2 regions of the Martinezella sp. CNPSo 3795 genome follow, and region 2 is predicted to be linked to the other one. Evidence: riboswitches for the same ligand, from Rfam matches in the RefSeq annotation. Region 2 holds a riboswitch; the other holds the start of a gene.
What was found. A riboswitch is a leader RNA that binds a small molecule or an ion and turns the genes downstream of it on or off. The one in region 2 is predicted to bind S-adenosylmethionine.
Positions count from the first base shown of each region.

Region 1: linked by a shared signal. The riboswitch ahead of AC13QY_RS16170 (O-succinylhomoserine sulfhydrylase) and the one ahead of metA (homoserine O-acetyltransferase MetA) in region 2 are both predicted to bind S-adenosylmethionine.

Region 1 covers NZ_JBXSOQ010000005.1:105,326-115,598, reverse strand. Annotated here, with positions in the region: gene AC13QY_RS16175 (DNA helicase) at 77-790, shown strand; gene AC13QY_RS16170 (O-succinylhomoserine sulfhydrylase) at 871-2,058, opposite strand; SAM riboswitch at 2,102-2,180, opposite strand; gene AC13QY_RS16165 (2'-deoxycytidine 5'-triphosphate deaminase) at 2,253-3,347, shown strand; tRNA gene AC13QY_RS16160 (tRNA-Gly) at 3,406-3,479, shown strand; gene AC13QY_RS16155 (LysR family transcriptional regulator) at 3,486-4,394, opposite strand; gene AC13QY_RS16150 (MFS transporter) at 4,496-5,722, shown strand; gene AC13QY_RS16145 (acyltransferase) at 5,835-6,410, shown strand; gene AC13QY_RS16140 (transporter substrate-binding domain-containing protein) at 6,613-7,422, shown strand; gene AC13QY_RS16135 (tellurite resistance TerB family protein) at 7,447-7,860, opposite strand; gene AC13QY_RS16130 (hypothetical protein) at 8,039-9,316, opposite strand; gene AC13QY_RS16125 (S24 family peptidase) at 9,332-10,000, opposite strand; gene AC13QY_RS16120 (hypothetical protein) at 10,138-10,273, opposite strand, start outside.
Region 2 covers NZ_JBXSOQ010000007.1:157,894-168,166, reverse strand. Annotated here, with positions in the region: gene AC13QY_RS20310 (SIS domain-containing protein) at 1-566, opposite strand, end outside; gene nagA (N-acetylglucosamine-6-phosphate deacetylase) at 588-1,745, opposite strand; gene AC13QY_RS20300 (SIS domain-containing protein) at 1,745-2,776, opposite strand; gene AC13QY_RS20295 (GntR family transcriptional regulator) at 2,773-3,546, opposite strand; gene AC13QY_RS20290 (aldose epimerase family protein) at 3,669-4,694, opposite strand; gene AC13QY_RS20285 (vWA domain-containing protein) at 5,040-6,233, opposite strand; gene metA (homoserine O-acetyltransferase MetA) at 6,237-7,163, opposite strand; SAM riboswitch at 7,211-7,288, opposite strand; gene AC13QY_RS20275 (NUDIX domain-containing protein) at 7,369-7,791, opposite strand; gene AC13QY_RS20270 (AAA family ATPase) at 7,791-8,633, opposite strand; gene AC13QY_RS20265 (ABC transporter ATP-binding protein/permease) at 8,797-10,273, shown strand, end outside.

The DNA.
Region 1 (10,273 bases), on a different contig from region 2:
GTCGATATCAAAACCGACTGTTTGAGCGCCTGGCATAAGGAGGGGTTGCGGTCATTGCTCGCAATAGGAGGTTTAGATGAGGCTTTCTGCCCCTGTTTATCATTTAAAGCGCAAGGCTAGGCTCCTGTCTCGCCAGCAGAAAATCCCCTTGCACGCTGCGCTGGATCGCGTCGCGGCTGGCGAAGGCTTTGGAGGCTGGAGCTTGCTTGCAAGTAAAACGAACACGGCCGTATCTGTCAGCGAACTGTATTCGCGTTTAAGCCCGGGCGATCTGGTGCTGATCGGCGCGCGGCCGGGCCACGGCAAGACCCTGATGAGCCTGCGGCTCGCCGTCGAAGCCATGAAGGCTGGCAATCGCGGTATCTTCTTCACGCTGGAGGATACGGAAAAGGTGGTTCTGGAGCGATTTCCGGTGATCGGTGCGGATCATGCGGAGTTTGCTGATCTGTTCGAATTCGACAATTCGGATGCCATCAGCGCCGATCATATCGTCGAGAGGCTGGCCGGGGCGCCGCGCGGCACATTGGCGGTGGTCGATTTTCTGCAGCTGCTCGATCAGAAGCGGGAAAAGCCGGAACTGATGGTCCAGGTCCGGGCGCTGAAGGCGTTTGCGCGCGCCAGAGGCATGATCGTCGTCTTTGTCTCGCAGATCGACCGTTCCTATGATCCGGCGCTGAAACCAGTGCCCGATCTCTCGGACGTCCGCCTGCCGAATCCACTGGATCTCAAGCTGTTCGATAAAATGGTCTTTCTGAACAACGGTCAGGTTGAATTCAAGGCCGCTAACTGACGAGCTACCCTATCTCTCGCGAGATTGCCCGATGAGGGCAGGTCGAGCCGCCCGGAAAAATCCGGGCGGCTCGATTGATATCAGGCGGAAACGTGCTCGAGCGCGCGGGCGAAGTCCTCGACCAGATCCGCGCTGTCTTCGATGCCGGCGGAGAAGCGCACGGTGCCCGGCGAAATGCCGAGCTCGGCGCGGGCTTCGTCGGTGAGGTTCTTGTGCGTCGTGGTGGCAGGATGGGTGATCAGGCTCTTCGAGTCGCCGAGATTGTTGGAAATCTTGACGATCTCCAGCGCATTCTGCAGCTTGAAGGCCGCTTCCTTGCCGCCCTTGAGCTCGAAGGCGACCAGCGTAGAGCCGCCGCTCATCTGCTTGGCGATGATATCGGCCTGCGGATGGTCCCTGCGGCCGGGATAGATCACGCGGGCGACCTTGTTGGTCTGCTCGGCGAGGAAATCGGCAACCTTGGAGGCGTTCGCCGTCTGCTGCGCAACGCGCAGCGGCAGCGTCTCAATGCCTTTCAGCAGCGTCCAGGCGGTAAAGGGAGACATGGCCGGGCCGGTGTGGCGGAAATAGTCCTGCAGGTTCTCGTCGATCCACTGCTTGTCGGAAAGGATGACGCCACCAAGCGAACGACCTTGGCCGTCGATATGTTTGGTGGCGGAGTAGACGACGATATGGGCGCCGAGTTCCAAAGGCTTTTGGAAGAGCGGCGTGGCGAAGACGTTGTCGACCACGACCTTTGCGCCGATCTGGTTGGCGAGCTTGGCGACGGCGGCAATATCGACCACTTCCAGCGTCGGGTTGGTCGGGCTTTCGAGGAAGAAAACCTTGGTGTTCGGGCGGATGGCTTTTTCCCAGTTCTCGGTAAAGCGGCCGTCGACCAGCGTGCATTCGATGCCGTATTTCGGAGCCAGCGTCTCGACCACCCAGCGGCAGGAGCCGAAGAGGGCGCGGGCAGCGACGATATGATCGCCGGCCTTCAGCTGGCAAAGGATGGCTGCGGAGACAGCGGCCATGCCGGACGCGGTGGCGCGGGCGTCTTCAGCGCCTTCCAGCGCGCACATGCGCTTTTCGAACATGTCGTTGGTGGGGCTGCCGTAGCGGGCGTAGATAAAGCCGTCCGTCTCGCCCTTGAAACGGGCTTCCGCCGCTTCCGACGTGTCGTAGACGAAGCCCTGGGTCAGATAGATTGCTTCGGAGGTCTCGCCGAATTGCGAACGGAGCGTTCCGTTGTGTACGAGCTGGGTTGCGGGGCGCCAAGTCTTGCTCATGCCATCACCACTTTCAAAACAAAAAAACCGGTCGCAAAAGCAGACCGGTTCAACCCCGGTCTTTTTAGCCATTTGTTTAACGTGGCTGCAAGCCGACCGGCCAAATCACCACGGGATAAGTTGCAATACTGCCGTTGACGGCTTGCGTCAATTCCCCGAGTTTGGTTTTGTCTGCGACAAATTATGAGAGAAGCATGATGGCTCGCAATACTGGAATTTTGGCCGATCGCGCCATCGCAGCGCTGTTTGAAACGGGGCGGCTGACGAGCGAGAGAGAACTGGACGTCGATCAGATCCAGCCGGCAAGCCTTGACCTGCGGCTCGGCTCGCATGCCTTCCGCGTCCGCGCCAGCTTCATGCCCGGTCCATCACATCTCGTCGCCGACAAGCTCGACCGGCTGAAACTGCATGTGGTCGATCTCTCCGAAGGCGCTGTGCTGGAAACGGGCTGCGTCTATATTGTGCCGCTGATGGAGCGGCTGGATCTACCCGAGGATATGTCGGCCTCCGCCAATCCGAAGAGCTCGACCGGCCGTCTCGACATCTTCACCCGCGTCATCACCGACCGGGCGCAGGAGTTCGACAAGATCCCGGCCGGCTATTCCGGCCCGCTCTATCTCGAAATCAGCCCGCGCACCTTCCCGATCGTCGTTCGCCGCGGTTCGCGCCTGTCGCAGATCCGCTTCCGCGTCGGCCAGGCCCTGCTCACCGAGCCGGAACTGCTGGCGCTACACGAGAGCGAGACGCTGGTCGCCAGCAAGAAGCCGAATATCACCGGCGGCGGCATCGCGCTCTCGATCGATCTTGCCGGCGACAAGGAAGGCCTGATCGGCTATCGCGGCAAGCACCATACCGCCGTCGTCGACGTCGACAAAAAGGCCCAGCACGATATTTTCGATTTCTGGGAACCGCTCTATAGCCGCGGCCGCACCGAGCTGATCCTCGATCCCGATGAATTCTACATCCTCGTCTCGCGCGAGGCTGTGCATGTGCCGCCGCATTTCGCCGCCGAGATGACGCCGTTCGATCCGCTGGTCGGCGAATTCCGCGTCCACTATGCCGGCTTCTTCGATCCCGGCTTCGGCCATGCCCCGGCCGGCGGCCGCGGCAGCCGCGCCGTGCTTGAAGTGCGCAGCCACGAAGTGCCCTTCATCCTCGAGGATGGCCAGATCGTCGGTCGCCTGATCTATGAACACATGCTGGAACAGCCAAGCAGCCTCTACGGCTCCGGCCTCGGCTCGAACTACCAGGCACAGGGCCTGAAGCTCTCCAAGCACTTCCGGCTTTGATCGATTGCCGACCGGCCTTGACAGAGGCCGGTAACTGTTGGACATCTCACGATGTCAGGCGGGTGTAGCTCAATGGTAGAGCAGCAGCTTCCCAAGCTGAATACGAGGGTTCGATTCCCTTCACCCGCTCCATAATCTTCACGCCAGAAGCGGTCTCTTCGTTTTCAGCGTTTCCTTCAGCGCTTCCCCAAAAATTGCGATCGGCCGCGCCAGCCGCCCCGCCGGCGGCCGATGCACCAGCCAGTTGACGACTTTCGGGCTGAAATCCGGGGCTTCGACGATTTCGACCAAATCGCGCCAGCGGCTGTCTGCTAGTGCGGCCGGCGTCAAGACGCCGATGCCGAGACCGCGCGCGACCAGCGACATTCTGAGATCGGCGCTCATGGCCTCGACGCCGACGTCGAAGGGCAGGCGTTCGGCTTCGAAGCGATGCTGAATGAAGGCGCGAAAGCCGCAGCCGCTCTGGTTCATGATCCAGGGGAAGCGGGAGAGATCTTCCAATCTCGGTTCCTTGGGGACGCCCAGCGACGGTGCCGCGACGAGAATGACGGCATGGACTCCGAGCATCTCGCCGACGACATTATCCGGCGGCTGCAGCCCTTCCGCCAGGCAGACGGTTGCCGCATCGAGCTGACTGTGAGCGACTTGTTCGATCAGTTGCGGCGACCAGCCGGTGACGACGCGCAGCGTCAATTGCGGAAACTGGCTGCGCAATTCGTCAAGCGGGGCGGATAAGGCTGCTTCGGAGAGATAAGGCATGATCCCGAGACGGAATTCGCCGCCGATCGTGCCGCCGGGCGAAACGCCGGCCTTGAGATCGTCGAGCGACCGCAATACCCGGCGACCATGCTCATAGGCCTCGCGTCCTGCCGCCGTCGGCCGCAAGGGCTTGGACTGCCGGTCGAGGAGAGCGATGCCGAGACTGTCTTCCAGGTTCTGTATGCGCCGGGTGATGCCTGGCTGGGTCAGATTGATGCGCGCGGAGGCGGCAACGATCGAACCTGTTTCCACCACTGCGACGAAGGCTTCCAGGTCATGAATGTTCATGCTTAACTCGCATAATCATTATTAGTTCATTTCAGTTGTCGCATTATGCAACGAAGCGATAATGATGGCTACCTTTATTATCAGAATTTATTGGAGAGATCATGTCGCAAGTCCCCGAATGCGTCACGCGCGAGCCGGAGGAAGCGGTTTCCGCAGCAACGGCCGCTCCCTCGACCTTGTTGTTTGCCATCGCGACCGGCGTCATCATCATCAATCTCTTCGCACCTCAGACGCTGGTCGGCATCATCGGCCCATCGCTCGGCTTTTCCGAAAGCGGCGCCGGCTTGGTGGCCATGGCCTCACTGCTTGGTTATGCCGCCGGCCTGTTCTTTCTGGTGCCGCTGGCGGATCTCATGGAAAACCGGCAGCTGGTGTTGCGCATGCTTCTCTCCGCATTGCTCATGGCCGTTGCCGCCGCCTTCGCGCCGACCGGCTGGAGCCTGTTGATCTTCCTCTTCCTTCTGGGAGCGGCCTGTTCCGCCATCCAGATCCTCGTGCCGATCGCGGCAGCGATGGCGCCGCCTGAGCATCGCGGCCGGGTGATCGGCAATGTCATGAGTGGCGTCATGGTCGGCATTCTTGTCTCGCGACCGCTGGCGAGCCTGATTGCCGATTTCTGGGGCTGGAGAAGTTTCTATGCGTTGAGCGCCGCAACGCTTGCGCTCCTCGCCGCTGTGCTCGCCCTACGCCTGCCCGAGCGGCGCCCTCTGATCAGCGCGAGCTACGGGGCCTTGATCGGTTCGCTCTTCAAGCTTTTGCAGGAGGAACCGGTGCTGCGGCTGCGCGCCTTCACGGCAGCCTTGATGATGGCGAGCTTCAGCCTGTTCTGGACTTCCGTCGCACTGCGTCTGGCGCAGCCGCCGTTCTCGCTCGGCCAATCCGGCATCGCGCTGTTTGCCCTTGTGGGTGCCGGTGGTGCCGCGGCGACCTCCGTCTTCGGCCGTATGGGCGACAGGGGATGGACGCGGACGGCGACATTGGCCTCGCATGTGATCGTGCTTGCCGCGATGGCGCTGGCCGCCTGGGTGGGTGGAATACGCTCGGGCAGCTCCGTGGCCCTGTTGATCCTTCTGGGCATGAGCGCCGTCTTGCTCGATGTCGGCGTCACCGGCGATCAGACCTTAGGTCGCCGTGCCGTCAATCTCCTGAAGCCGGAGGCGCGCGGGCGGATCAATGGTCTGTTCGTCGGCATCTTCTTCCTCGGCGGGGCTCTCGGATCGGCGCTCGCCGGCACGGCATGGGATTTCGGCGGCTGGGCTGCCGTATGCGCAGGGGCGGCGGGCTTTGGCGTGATTGCATTGATCACGGGTCTTGCTGCGCGCACCTGAGCAATGCAAGGACAGCACTTGTGGCTGCGCTGCCGCATCGCCATCTGTGACGCATTCAGGTGGCCGCCAGACAAGCATGCAAAAACAGGCGCCCCTTGTCAGGAGCGTCGGAATGCGTGGAATAGCTTGGGTTTACAGGCTGAGGGCGCTCTTTCGAAGCGGTGCGCTGAAGATTGCCCGCAGCACGAAAGTACCTCTCGGCACCAGGATCATCTGGCGGCGCGGCGACGTTCGCATCGGGGAAAGAGTGCATTTCCGCAAGGGAGTCGTCATCGATGCACAGGAAGGCAGCATCGAGATCGGTAATCACGTCTCCTTCAACGATTACAGCATTCTGCTGGGCCGCGGCGGGATCGTCATAGGCAATGATGTACGCATCGCTGCGCATGCGATGATCGTTTCCTTCGATCACAATTTCGATGATATTTCCCGCCCAATTCGTCTTCAGGGCGTGACGAAGAAGCCGATCGTCATCGAAGACGATGTCTGGATCGGAGCGGGCGCCAAGATCCTCGGTGGCTCCCATATTTCCAAAGGATGCGTCATCGGTGCGAATGCCGTCGTCAAGGGTAGGACCGAGCCTTACGGCATCTATGTCGGTACCCCGGCAAGGCTGTTGAAGCGGCGCGGGGAGGCGGGCGGCACCCGATCGGCAAAGATTGAACGGCTCGTTCTGCCGAAAAAGTAAAAGGCTCGAACGCCGCTCATCCCGGAGCCGCTTCGACCATCAGTAGGCCGCGATATTCCCCCTGCGGCATGACTCTGCTACATCGGATTCGTGAAACCAGAAATGTGCATCCACGACCGGAGGCCGGATCCAGACCATGCGTGTTTGCCTTTCCTCGATCATGTCGGCCGCCCGGCATCTTGCGCTTACGGCCTTGATCGCCATGTCCTGCACCCTGCCGCTTGCCGCTCAGGAGACGAAGCCGCCGAGCCTGCCGATCCTGTTCGATGCGCGTGAGCGCCTGCCGAAGCCGGATCTGTCTTCGCTGGTCAGACTGCGCTTCCTGACGTCGATCGACTTTCCGCCCTTCAATTTCCTCGATCAGAACGGCAAGCTCACCGGCTTCCATGTCGAGCTGGCGCGCAAGATCTGCGACGAGCTGGCAATAGCGGACAAGTGCCAGATCCAGGCCTTGCCCTTTGGCGAATTGCAGGGCGCACTTGCCGCTTCGCAAGGCGATGCCGTCATCGCTGGCGTTGCAGTCACGCCCGAACTGCGCAAGACCTTCGCCTTTTCACGGCCGTTCCTGATGTTGCCTGCCCGTTTCGTGCGCAATCTCAAGGCATTGATCGGCGGCACGACAGCTGCCTCGCTCTCGGGACATCCTGTTGGCGTCGTCAAGGGCACAGTGCATGAGGCAATGCTGACGGCCTTCTTCCCGGCGATCAAGCCGGTGCCCTTCGATGACAAGGATGGGCTTCTGGCCGCCGTCAAGGACGGCAAGGTCGATGCCGCATTTGCCGATGGCCTGCAGCTTTCCTTCTGGGTCTCGTCGCCGGCGGCGGAAAAATGCTGCGCTCTTTTTGACGGTCCCTACCTGTCACAGCAATTTCTCGGCGAAGGCATGACCATCATGCTGCGCCAGCAGGACGCCGATCTGACGGCGGCGATCAACCATGCGCTTGCCACGCTGTCTCGCGATGGCAGGCTGCAGGAAATTTATCTGCGCTATTTTCCCTATGGGCTTTACTGATTAGCGCAATTTCGGAAAAAGCCTCTAGGCCTTGCGATAACGGGCGATTGCGCTGCGTTCGATGGCCGCACAAGTCAGTTTGTCGAGGCCGAGACGGTCGCGAAGCAGGCTGAGCAGGCGCAATTCCTCGGCCTTGACCGACAGGTCGGCCGAAGCGACTTCGACGGCAAGGGCGTAGGCTGTGTCATAAAGACGGGCGGGAAGCGTATCGCGCACGGTTTCGAGCACGATGTCCAATCCCTCATTGTTCGAAAGAAGCTTGGCGCAATCGCGAGAGACGGAAATCAGCTTCTCGTCGTCGAACCCCTTGAAGACCGGCAGGGCGTGAATGAGCTCCCCGATGCGGCTGAGCTCCCGGTCGTTCATCGTGCGATCGACGGCCGAGGCCAGTACCATGACGTAGATCAGGGCCTCGTGAGCAGAAAGCGGCTTGTTCATGACAGGCGAAGTCCTTTGAATTTGGCAAGCTGAAAAGTCGCGCGTCCCATGGCAAAAGTTACTGCATAATTCCTTGAATCGGAATCGATTTAAGGAATTATGCGGCGGATTGGAAGTGCCGTAGCGGCCTTTGCGCGCGATATATGACGCGCGGCGCTGTGGTGGCTGAAGCAAGACGTCAGATCGGATTGAGCGGATCTTCCTTGGGCAAGGCCGGCCCGAGCGTCGATTTTCCATTCTTGCGCGGATCGTCGCCATACATGCCGCGCTTCTTCTGCTTGGCCTCGTCGACGAGCGATGCAAGCGGCGAACCTGGCTCCGGATCGGCCCAGCCGAAGCGCACCAGCCAGGCGCTGAGATCGACGCGGACATAGCGGCAGGCGCCCTTGACGGTGCCTTTCCAGTTGGCATCGGGCACATCGCAATCGATCGATCGGCCACGCAGATACATGCGGAATGCCGTGCGCGCGGCTTGGCCGCAGGGCCAGTCCTTCCCGCTCGGGCCGGTGCACATTCGATCGACATCGGTCGGAATGATCCCGGTGAGCTGTACGCTCCTACCGGTGATGGTCAATATGCCGGCCTGATCCGAGAAGGGGCGGACGAGTTCGATCGTTGTCGTCTGCTCCTGCGGCTTGGATGCGGGATCAAGTGCTGCCTGTTCGGACTGAGACGCTGGCTGCTGCCGCGGCAATTCCGGCGGCAGGGTTCGATGTTCGGCCGCCGCCGTCTCCCTGTCGATCTGGTCGGCCGGTATCCGGTTGTCCGGGATGGGATCGGTCTTGGCCTGGTCGTCAGACCCAGTCTCCGATGAAGCGGCTACCGCCTTGCCCGGCGTGTTTTCGCTTGACTGCTGGGCCTGGGACGTGGCGGCGTCCTTGCCGCTCGCCATATCTGTCGCAGGCGGCAGCTTTTGGATTTCCTCTGGCTTCGTCGATACGTCGTTCGAACGGGCAGCGTCGGTCGGAACCTTGTCGTCCTGTTGCGTCACCGGCGGCGCTGCCGCCGTCTTGTTTTCCGCGGCCTTAGTCTCGTCGCCATCGCTCGCCGCCGCAGCCGCCGCCATGGCAGCGGCGGACAGCTCGGGACTGCCGTCGGAACTGCTTGTCGATGGGGACGCTGTGGCGAGGATCGTTGCCTTATCCTTCGCTGCTTGCGTGGCCGAGCCGGCGGCTTGCGCTACCGGTTGGCCCTCCGATTGCGCCTGACCTGAATTTGCGTCGTTCTGCTTCGTGGTCTCGGCTGGCTTGGGTGCTTCTATAGCCTTTGGTGGTGTGGTGCCGGCCTTGGCGGTCTCGCCCGGCCCAGTCACAGCCGGCTTGCTTTGAGCCGTCGTGTCGCTGTGGTCTCGGTGGGGCAGGCTGAAACCACGCTCGCTGACCTGAATCGCGACGAGGGTCAACCAAGAACCGACGATCGCGCCTGCCGCACCTGCAAGCCAAATATTACGACGCATAACGAGAAAACTTTCCTATTGGCTGGCCCAAATGATCCGGGCAATCCATTCCACATCCGCAAGATCGAAGCTGCGGTTGGGGTGTTCGGGATTGAGCGACAAAAGCTCAATCGACTTGGCGCTCTGCCGCAGCAGAACCTTGGCCATGACTTCGCCCTCGCGGGTCTTCACGACGACACGGTCGTTTTTCCTGATCTGAGCACCTGGCTCGACAATCAGAATATCCCCGTCGCGATAGAGCGGCAACATGCTTTCGCCCTGCACCTCCAGCGCGTAGGCGCCGGTCCTGTGCCCGGCAGCGACGGGAAATTCCACCATGTCCCAGCCCTGACCGGCTGGAAATCCGCCATCGTCGAAGAAGCCGCCTGCGCCCGCTTGGGCAAAGCCGATCAGAGGTATGGCGTTGCCGGCCGGCAAAATCCCGTTTGGTGGAGTCGTAGCGCCCGGCGTCTCGGCGGGCCGGATGAAGCTCAGGAACTGCTCCAGGCTGGCACCCGTCGCATCGAGGATCTTGGCGATCGATTCCGTCGAGGGCCAGCGCAGGCGTCCGTCTTGGCTCAGCCGCTTCGATTTGTTGAAGGAGGTGGCATCGAGGCCGGCGCGGCGGGCGAGACCGGAAGGGGTCAGGGCATGCCGCTCGGCAAGCCGGTCGATCGCACCCCATATCTGCTCGTGTGACAGCATCGCCGCTCGGTATCCGCGCCGGCTCGCCCGGCGCTTTGCTCTTCAGAAAAGGTTAACCGAGGCATTTTGGCGAGTAAAGACCGGTATAGGAATACGGTCCTTTATCCCCGTGCTTTCGCCCGCGGTTTTTCGCGGTCTCAAGTCTTCTGCGGCTGCGGCTTCGCGTCCGGCTGCTCGTTCTGGAATTCCTTCGCCATGCCCATGAAGCCACGCATGAATTTCTGCATGATCCCGAGCGTACGGTCGATCTCGGCGTCGTCGGGCAGGCTCGAT
Region 2 (10,273 bases):
GTCGAGGCCGGCCCGACCTTCAGCTCCGTGCCCGGCAGATCGATCATGGCATCGCCCGGCGGCAAGCCGTTGTCCAGCACGATATCGGCGATGTCGGCCAATCTCCGGCGTCCATTGGCGATGGCGGCCGAATAGGCGAGCGATGTGATGGCGATGACCGTCGCGCCGATTTCGCGGCCATAATCGGCCGCCTCGATCGGCGCGGCGTTGACGCCGGAATTGGAGGCGATAATCAGCACGTCGCCCGGCTGCATGCCATAGCGTTCGAAGACCGGGCGGATAAGCCCTTCGGTGCGCTCATAGACCGAGCTGATAACGGCGCCTTCATGCAGCATGGCAGAGCCCACCAGCACGGGGATGGTGAAGGCGAGGCCGCCGGCGCGATAATGCACCTCCTCGGCCAGCATGTGCGAGTGGCCGGTGCCGAAGACATAGACGCGGCGATCGGCGCGTGCGGCCGCGCAAATGGCGGCCGAAGCCCTCGACATCGGCTCGGCCAGCGTTTCACGCAAGGTTTCCAGCCGGCCGATGAGGGCGGTGAAATAGCTGTCCGTGACTGCGGTCATGCCGAGCCTCCTTTTCAAATTTTAGGCCGAAGGCTGGCCGGAGATCCATGTTTCGGTGACTTCGATGGCGTCGTTGATGTGGACGAGATCGGCGCGGGTTCCCGGCGTCAGATGGCCGCGGTCGGCGAGCCGCAGGAAGCGGGCGGGATAGGACGTCGCCATGCGCAGGGCCTCAGCCAGCGGCAGCTCGAGAATATTGACGCCGTAGCGGATGGTGGAGGCCATATCGACATCGGAGCCCGCCAGCGTGCCGTCATCGAGCGTCAGCTTGGAGCAATAGCCGCCCTTGGTGCGATAGACCGTGCGGCCGTTCAGCGTAAAGCTCGGAAGATCGGTGCCGACGAGCGACATGGCATCCGTGACGAAGAACAGCCGGCCTTCACCGCGCTTTGCACGCAGCGCGACGCGTAGTGCTATCGGATCGACATGATGGCCGTCGGCGATGATGCCGCACCAGGGGGCAGGGTGATCGATCGCCGCACCGACGAGACCGGGTGCGCGATGGCCCATCTGGCTCATGGCGTTGAAAAGATGGGTAACGCCGCGCGCACCGGCATCGAAACGCGCATCGGCGGCTTCCGCCGTGCAATCGCTATGGCCGATGCTGACGATGACGCCGCCTTCGGCGAGTGCCTGCACCTGCCGCTCGGTGACCTGCTCGGCGGCAATCGTCACCAGCAAGGTGCCGATCGCCTCACGGGCGCGGATGAAGGTCCGGACGTCGTTGTCTTCGACCGGGCGCATCAGCTCGGCAAGATGCGCGCCCTTGCGGGCCGGCGCCAGATGGGGGCCTTCCAGATGCAGTCCGGCGACGCCGCGATTGGCTTTCACCGCCTCGATCGCGCCCTCGATCGCCGCCGCGCTCGCGGCCGCGACATCGGTGATCAGCGTCGGCAGTAGCGATGTCGTACCGTAGGGGCGGTGTCCTGCGGCGATCATAAACATGGAGTCGGCCGAGGGCTCGTCATTCAACATGCGGCCGCCGCCACCATTGACCTGCGCGTCGATGAAGCCGGGAGCAAGCACACCGCCGTTCAACGCGATCGTTTCGGCATTGTCGGGCACATCATTGGCACCGGTAATGGCATGGATACGGCCATTACCGATCACCAATGCGCTATCCTCGTGAAACCGATCGCCATCGAAGATGCGGGCGCCGGTAAAGACCTTGTAGTCCATCACATGGTCTCCGTTACCTTGAGGAGATTAGCCGGCTTGTCCGGGTCGAAACCCTTGCGACGCGTCACCGACTCGATGAGACGATAGTAGCACAGCAGCGACACGAGCGGATCGAGCAGGCCGTTGCCCGTCGTCGGCATGCGCAGGTTTATGCCGGCAAGCGGTGCGGTCGAGAAGGAGACGGCTGTGGCGCCGAGCTTCTGCAGGCGTTCGAGCGCCTGAGCATTGTTGGCAAAGGCAGCATCGTCGGGCGAGAAGGCGACGATCGGGAAGCCCGGATGCACGAGGCGCATCGGGCCGTGCATGAGTTCGGCCAGCGAGAAGGCTTCGGCATGAAGGCTGGCTGTTTCCTTGGCCTTTAGAGCTGCTTCCAGCGCGATAGCGAAGGCGGGGCCGCGGCCGCCGGTATAGAGCGAGGAGGCATTGAAAAGCACATCCTCGGCAGCCTTGCCGTCGATGCCCGAGGTGGCGGCAAGCGCTTCCGGCAGTTTCGCAAGGCCGTCGATCAGGGCCTTATCCTGCGAAATCGCTGCCGTCACGCCGGCAAGGGCGGCAACCGAGGCGATGAAGGATTTTGTCGCAGCGACGCTCTGTTCCTTGCCAGCATTGAGGCCGAGCACGATGTCGGCTTCCTTGGCGAGCGGGCTGTCGGTGACGTTGACCACGGCGATCGTGGTGGCGCCACCCTTCTTGGCAGCGGCTTGCAGGGCGATAATGTCAGGGCTGCCGCCGGACTGGGAGACGGTGAAGTGGATGCCGCCCTTCAGATGCAGTGGTGCGCCATAGACGGAGGCGATCGACGGGCCGACAGAAGCGACGGGGACGCCGCAGGAGATTTCGAAGAGATACTTGAAGAAGGTGGCGGCATGGTCCGAAGAGCCGCGCGCGGCCGTCGTGATCAGCGATGGACGACCGGTCGAGAAGAGCTTCGCGATCTCGGCGAAAGCTGGCTTTTCCTTTTCAAGCAGCGTCGCAACCACCTCGGGCGATTGGCCGGCTTCCGTCAGCATCAGGGATTGGGTTTCGCTCATAGGTCATCTCCAATTCTCAATTCAGCAACAAAATCATAGGCATCGCCGCGATAATGCGAGCGGGTATATTCAACGACGCGCTGGTCGGCCAGGCGGGAGACGCGTTCGATCAGAAGCGCCGGCGCGCCGGCCTTCACGGTTAGGATCGAGGCGGAGGTCGGGTCGAGCGTCACTGCGGTCAGCCTTTGCTGGGCACGCACCGGTTTGAAACCCTTGGCAGCAAGGGCGTCATATAGCGATCCTTCGGATATGGCATCTTCGCCCAGAAACTTGATGGGAACGACGGCGCGTTCGATAGCGAGTGGCTGGCCATCCGCCAGGCGCAGTCGGTCGAGCCGCAATACGGGCTCATCAAGGCTGAGGCCAAGCAGGAACGATTCCTCCGGCGCCGGTGCGCTGACGGTGCGTGACAGGATGCGCGCCGCCGGTTCGCGGCCGCGCGAGCGCATGTCGGCGGAGAAGGAGGAGAGGCGCCAGAGCGGTTGCTCGATGCGCTCGACATGCTGCGAGACGAAGGTGCCGCTGCCGTGGCGGGATTCGATGACGCCCGAGGCGAGGAGATCGCGATAGGCGGTACGCACCGTGACGCGGCCGATTTCCAACGCTCCGGCTAGGTCTCTCTCGCCCGGCAACGCCGTGCCCGGCTTCAGCAAACCTTCCTGGATGAGGCCGGTCAGCGCCTGCGCCAGGCGCTTGTAAAGCGGTCCGCTCGCGGTCTCGTCGCTCAAACCGCGATTATTCAATTCGAGGATCAAACTGGTTCTATCCATGGTGTTTATATAGAACCTATTTAGAACCAATCCACAAGGTGAATCTGGTCGCATCGCAAAAAAGAATCGGCCGGGCGCTTTGGACGCCCGGCCGACTTTCAAATGAGCGGGCCATGCCCAACTCAGTTCTTGGTGAAGATGTAATCCGTTTCCTGCCGCAATACCTCGCCCGGGCGGAGCACGGCATTGGGGAAGCCTTGGTGGTTGATGGCGTCGGGCCAGACCTGCGTTTCCAGGCAGAAACCGGCAAACGGGCCGATCTTGCGGCCGTCATGGCCGGGAACCGGCACGTCCAGCTTGAAACCGGTATAAAACTGCACGCCGGGCTCGGTGGTGCGCACCTCGAGCGAGACGCCGGAATTGACGCTGCGGGCAAGGACCACGGACCGCTTGGCGGTACGCTCGGTCGAGAGGCAGAAATTGTGGTCGTAAAGCGCCTGCTCGCTTCCTTCGAAGCGCTTCATCGGCGCCATCTCGCGGAAATCGAAGGCGGTGCCTTCGACGGAGCGGATCTCACCGGTCGGCACCTGTTTGTCGTCCGTTGGCGTATAGTGATCGGCGGCGATCATGATGTCGTGGCCGAGGGCATCGTCGCGGCCGTCGAGATTGAAATAGGCGTGCTGGCAGACATTGGCGAGCGTCGGCTGGTCGGTTGTGGATTCGTAGGTGACCGACAATTCGCCGTTGCCATGGACCCAATAGGTCGCCTGTATCGTGCAATTGCCGGGATAGCCGGCGCGGCCATCGGGATCGACGATCTTCAGGACGACGCGGTCGGTACTATGCTCGACGATGGTCCAGTTGCGCTTGGCGATATTGTCCTTGCCGCCGTGCAGGTGGGTGACGCCCTTTTCATTGAGCTCCAGCTGATACTGCTTACCATCAAGCGTGAAGCGACCGGCGCCGATGCGGTTGGCGCAGCGGCCGGGCGTGGCGCCGAAATAGGAGGAATGGAGGGGATAATCGGCAAAATTGTCGAAGCCGAGCAGGAGCGAGGGCTCGTGGCCATCAAGGCGAAGGTCCTGGATGACCGCGCCCCATGACATGATATGAGCCGTCAGGCCGCCACCGACGATCTTGACGCGATAAACGGTATCCCCATCGGCCGTCGTCCCAAAATGTTCCCGCTGCAAAGTGCTTTCCGTCATATCAGCTCATCCATTGCTTTTGAGTATGCGAGGTCAGACCCTGCCTCCATTCGCGCCGTTCCGCAACCAGTTCGATGGCGAAATTTAGGGGTAAGCAGAGGGGGATCAAGGCTCCGTCCGGCTTTCTTTCGAGACGCTACGCTGCGCCCGAAGTATGCAATGCCTATGACAGAGCGGGCGGTTTCTGTAACGGCCCCTCACCCTAACCCTCTCCCCGCTTGCGGGGAGAGGGGACGACAGAGGCAGACAGTTGCCTCTGGTTCTAGAGGATCCTTGTAGAGCCCCTCTCCCCGTCAAAACGGGGAGAGGGCCGGGGTGAGGGCTAAGCGCGGAGGAAGCCTGATGTTAGCGCGACAATTCCCTTGTCGCCTTCTCCAACCCGCCGAGCGTCAGGGGATACATGCGGTCGCTCATCAGCCGGCGGATCATCGAGATCGAGGTCGTATGGCCCCAATAGCTTTCCGGCACGGGATTGATCCAGACGCATTTGCGGAAATGACCGGTCATTCGCGCGAGCCAGGTCTCGCCGGCCTCCTTGTTCCAGTGCTCCACCGAGCCGCCTGGCTGAGTGATCTCATAGGAGCTCATGGATGCGTCGCCGACGAAGACGACGCGGTAGTCTGGACCGAAGGTGCGGATGAGATCCGTCGTCGCGGTGATATCGACGCGCCGACGGCGATTGTCCTTCCACACGCCTTCGTAGAGGCAATTGTGGAAATAGAAATACTCCGTGTGGCGGAACTCGGATCGCGCGGCGGAGAAGAGTTCCTCGACGACGCGGATATGGTCATCCATCGAGCCGCCGACATCGAAGAACATCAGAAGCTTCACCGCGTTGCGGCGTTCCGGCCGTGTCCGGACATCGAGATAGCCATGCTCCGCGGTGGAGCGGATCGTGCCGGAAAGATCAAGTTCCTCGGCTGCCCCCTCGCGAACCCAGCGGCGCAGGCGCTTCAGCGCTACCTTGATGTTGCGAGTGCCGAGCTCGACGCCGTCGTCGAGATTCCTGAAGTCGCGCCGATCCCAGACTTTTACCGCCCGGCGATGGCGCGAGGTTTCCTGGCCGATGCGCACGCCTTCCGGATTGTAGCCGTAGGCGCCGAAGGGCGAGGTGCCTGCCGTGCCGATCCATTTCGAGCCGCCCTGATGCCGGCCCTTCTGCTCGGCCAGCCGTTCGCGCAGCGTCTCCATCAGCTTGTCGAAGCCGCCGAGCGCCCCGATCTGCCGTCTTTCGTCTTCGGTCAGATGCCGCTCGGCAAGTTTGCGCAGCCATTCCTCGGGAATGGCGGTCCGCTCCATTGCTTCTCCATCGGCATTGCCGCCGATCGCCTCGACGCCGCGAAAGTAATCGGCGAAGACCTGATCGAAGCGATCGATGAAGCGTTCGTCCTTAATCAGCGTCGCGCGGGCCAAATAGTAGAAGGCCTCCACGTCGTAATCGGCAATCCCTTCTTCCATTCCCTCAAGCAGCGACAGGAATTCCCGGAGCGTCACCGGAACTTTCGCTTGCCTCAGCTTCAGGAAGAAGGGAATGAACAAGCCTCACGTCCTTTCCTGGCCAATCTCCTCCAGATCATACGGCGTGGTCTGGTAGATCTCATTGATCCAGTTGCCGAAGAACAGATGCGCATGGCTGCGCCACCGGTTCTGCGGAGGAATTTCCGGGTCGTTATGCGGGAAGTAGTTGTGCGGCATCTTGATCGGCACGCCCGCATTCACATCGCGGAAATACTCATCCGCCAGCGACGTGGAATCATACTCCACGTGATTGAACATGTAGAGCCGGTTGCAGGCTTGTTCGTGCACGAGACAGACGCCCATCTCGCTCGAGTCCATCAGTATTTCCAGGCCGGGCACTTTTTCGATGTCTGCCCGGCGCACTTCGGTCCAGCGGGACACCGGAATGGCGAAATCGTCGGAGAAGCCGTTGAGATAGACCGAAGAGGGCTTCAGGTTCTGGTGGCGATAGACGCCAAAAGCCTTCTCCGTAAGCGTATATTTCGGCACCTTGTGGAAATGGTAGATCGCCGCCATCGCCCCCCAGCAGACGTTCATCGTCGAATGGACGTTGGTGGTCGTCCAGTCTAAGATCTCCTGCATCTCGTTCCAGTAGGTGACGTCCTCATATTCCAGCAGCTCGATCGGTGCGCCGGTTATGATGAAGCCGTCGAACTTGCGGTGCTTCACTTCTTCCCACGTCTCGTAGAAAGCAAGCAGATGCTCCTGCGAGGTGTTCTTGGCCTTGTGGCCGCCAACGCGCACCAGCGAAAACTCCACCTGCAGCGGCGATGCGCCGACCAGGCGCGCCATCTGGATCTCGGTCTTGATCTTGTTCGGCATGAGGTTCAGAAGCCCGATTTGAAGGGGGCGGATATCCTGTCGGAACGCCACCGTTTCGGTCATCACCCGCACACCCTCGTTCTGGAGGGTTTCAAACGCGGGGAGCGTATCGGGAATCTTGATGGGCATCGTTTCACTCGCCAAATACAAAAAAACCGGCCGCGATAAGAATCGCTACCGGTCCGCACGCGGCCCTTTAGCGACTTATTTAACGTGGCTGCAAGCCGGCCGGCCAAATCACCACGAGGGAAATTTCATAAACCCGACATCTCCGCGGGTCAATGGGGCAAGCGTCGGGGAAAGTCTGGGGTTGAGCTTGGAGGCGCGATGTGGCCTACAGATATTCAAGGAGGGCTTCCATGCCGTAACCCAGGCGATGCCTGGCAGCTTCGATCGGTAGCCAGAAGAAGCGGAAGCCGATCGGGTCGCCACCGTCGAAAGGCGTCATTTCGTAGTGAAGCCAAGTGGCAGGCGCTCGTTCGGAGATATGGCAGCGGAAATAGTGCCGTTGGTGATGGTAATCGCGGCCGTTCTTTTCGAAATGGTAGTCGTGAACGCCCAGCGAATAGAGTTCGTGTGGCGCAAAACCGGTCTCCTCCTCGAATTCGCGCGCCGCGGCCGCTACGATGTCCTCACCGGATTCGACCGTGCCGCCAGGAACCTGGATCTGGACGGCGGGAAAATCTGGCTCACCGAAAACAAGCAGATGCCCATCCCGAACGGCATAGATTAAGACCTTGACGGCATCGGGTTGCATTATCTTCCCTGCCCTCGCGCCATGAAGGCCAGCCGTTCGAAGAGATGGACATCCTGCTCGTTCTTCAGCAGTGCGCCATGCAGCTTCGGCAACGCGTTCTTCGCATCGGCGCGTAGCGTTTCGGGATCGATATCGTCTGTAACAAGCAGGCGAATCCAGTCGAGCGCTTCGGAGGTCGAAGGCTTCTTCTTCAGGCCAGGCACGTCGCGGATTTCGAAGAATTGCGTCAGTGCCGCATGAACGAGCGCCTGCTTGATGCCGGGATAATGCACCTCGACGATGCGCTTCAGCGTCTCCATGTCGGGAAAGCGGATATAGTGAAAGAAACAGCGGCGCAGGAAGGCGTCCGGCAGTTCCTTCTCGTTGTTCGAGGTGATGATGACGATCGGGCGGATCGCGGCCCGAATGGTCTCCCCGGTCTCGTAGACATGGAATTCCATGCGGTCGAGTTCCTGCAGGAGATCGTTCGGAAATTCGATATCCGCCTTGTCGATCTCGTCGATCAGCAGCACGCACTTCTTCGGCGAGGTGAAGGCCTGCCAGAGCTTGCCTTGGCGGATATAATTCCTGACATCATGAACTCTGACGTCGCCGAGTTGGCTGTCGCGCAGGCGTGAAACCGCGTCATATTCGTAGAGACCCTGCTGGGCCTTCGTCGTCGATTTGACATTCCACTCGATCAGGTCGAGACCGAGCGCGGCCGCCACCTGGCGTGCAAGTTCGGTCTTGCCCGTACCGGGTTCGCCCTTTACGAGAAGCGGACGCTCCAACCTTATGGCGGCATTGACTGCGACCATCAGATCCTTGTCGGCGATATAGTCGGCGGTTCCCTGGAATTGCATCGGAAGGCTTTCTCAATCTTTCGAGCGCAAGCTAATTGCTGACCTTATTCGGTTCAAGACGCGAAACCGTGTATATAGGAATGTGATCCCACCGATCTATTGCAAGGGTGGACATGAGGGCGGGTCATGATTAACTGACGGGACGCGTCGCAGGGAAGTGCTGATGGCAGTTGAAAAGCAAGCCAAGCCGAATATCCAGGGAAATGAACAGGTCGGATACGATTTGAGCCTTTTCTTTCGGCTGAGGATGATGTTCTCCGCTTTCTGGAATTCGGCTGTTCGCATCAAGATCATTTCCCTGACCATCGCGCTTTTCGTGATCATTCTGGTCACGGCCTATGTCCAGGTGCTGCTCAACAACTGGAATGCGCCCTTCTACGATTCGCTGGCAAGGCGCGATATTTCCGCTTTCTTCCATCAGCTCGGCGTCTTCGGCATCATCGCCGGCTCGCTGCTCGTCCTCAATGTCGTTCAGGCCTGGCTCAACCAGATGACCGCGCTCTACATGCGCGAGGGGCTGGCGCGCGATCTGGTCGATCAATGGCTGCAGGCCAAGCGTGCGCTTCGTCTTGCCTCCTCCGGCCTGATCGGCGTCAATCCCGACCAGCGGCTGCATGAGGACGCCCGCAATCTTGCCGAAAGCTCGACGGGGCTTGCCATCGGACTGGTGCAGGCGACGATCCTGCTTTTGAGCTTCATCGGCGTGCTCTGGGAGCTCTCCAGCGGCATGGTCTTTCACCTCCGGGGCATGAGCTTCTCCATCCCCGGCTACATGGTCTGGGCGGCGATCCTCTATGCCGGGTCCGCTTCTTTCCTCAGCCAATTTGTCGGCCGGCGTCTGGTGCGATTGAATGCGGACCGCTATTCGAAGGAAGCCGAGCTGCGCTTCGCGCTCATGCATGCCAATGAGCATATGCCGGCAATCACCATCGCCGGAGGCGAGGAGAACGAGCGCCGGCGGATCAATCTCGACATATCGGCCGTGCTTGCTGTCATCCGTCAGCTTGCCATCGCCAATACCAATCTCACCTGGGTTTCGGCCGGCTATGGCTGGCTGGTGCTGATCATTCCCATCCTCGTTGCCGCGCCCGCCTATTTCTCCGGCGGCCTGACCTTCGGTCAGCTGATGGTGGCCGTCGGCGCCTTCAATCAGGTCAATTCCGCGCTGCGCTGGTATGTCGCCAATTTCGGCCCGATTGCCGAATGGCGTGCGACGCTGATGCGCGTGACCGATTTCCGCAAGGCACTGACGGAAATGGACGATAAAATGCCGATGCCGCACACCCTCGTCTTCGAAAAGGCGGCGCCGGGCACGATGGTCTGGACCGATCTGGAGATTTCGACGAAGACCAGCGACGAGGCGACGGAAAACGGCTTCCGGATCGCGGAGGGTACGGTCACGATCAATGCCGGCGAGCATGTGATGATCAACGGCGATCACGGCGTAAATCGCAGGCTGCTGTTCGAGGTGCTGGCGCATCAATGGTATAGCGGTTCCGGCACGGTCAGCCTGCCGCCGATGGACGACATGCTGTTCGTGCCGCACACGCCCTATGTGCCGACCGGCACCCTCAGGGAGGCAATCTGTTTTCCGGACGATCGGGACGCCTATGACGATGCCGCCGTCGATGCCGTCATCG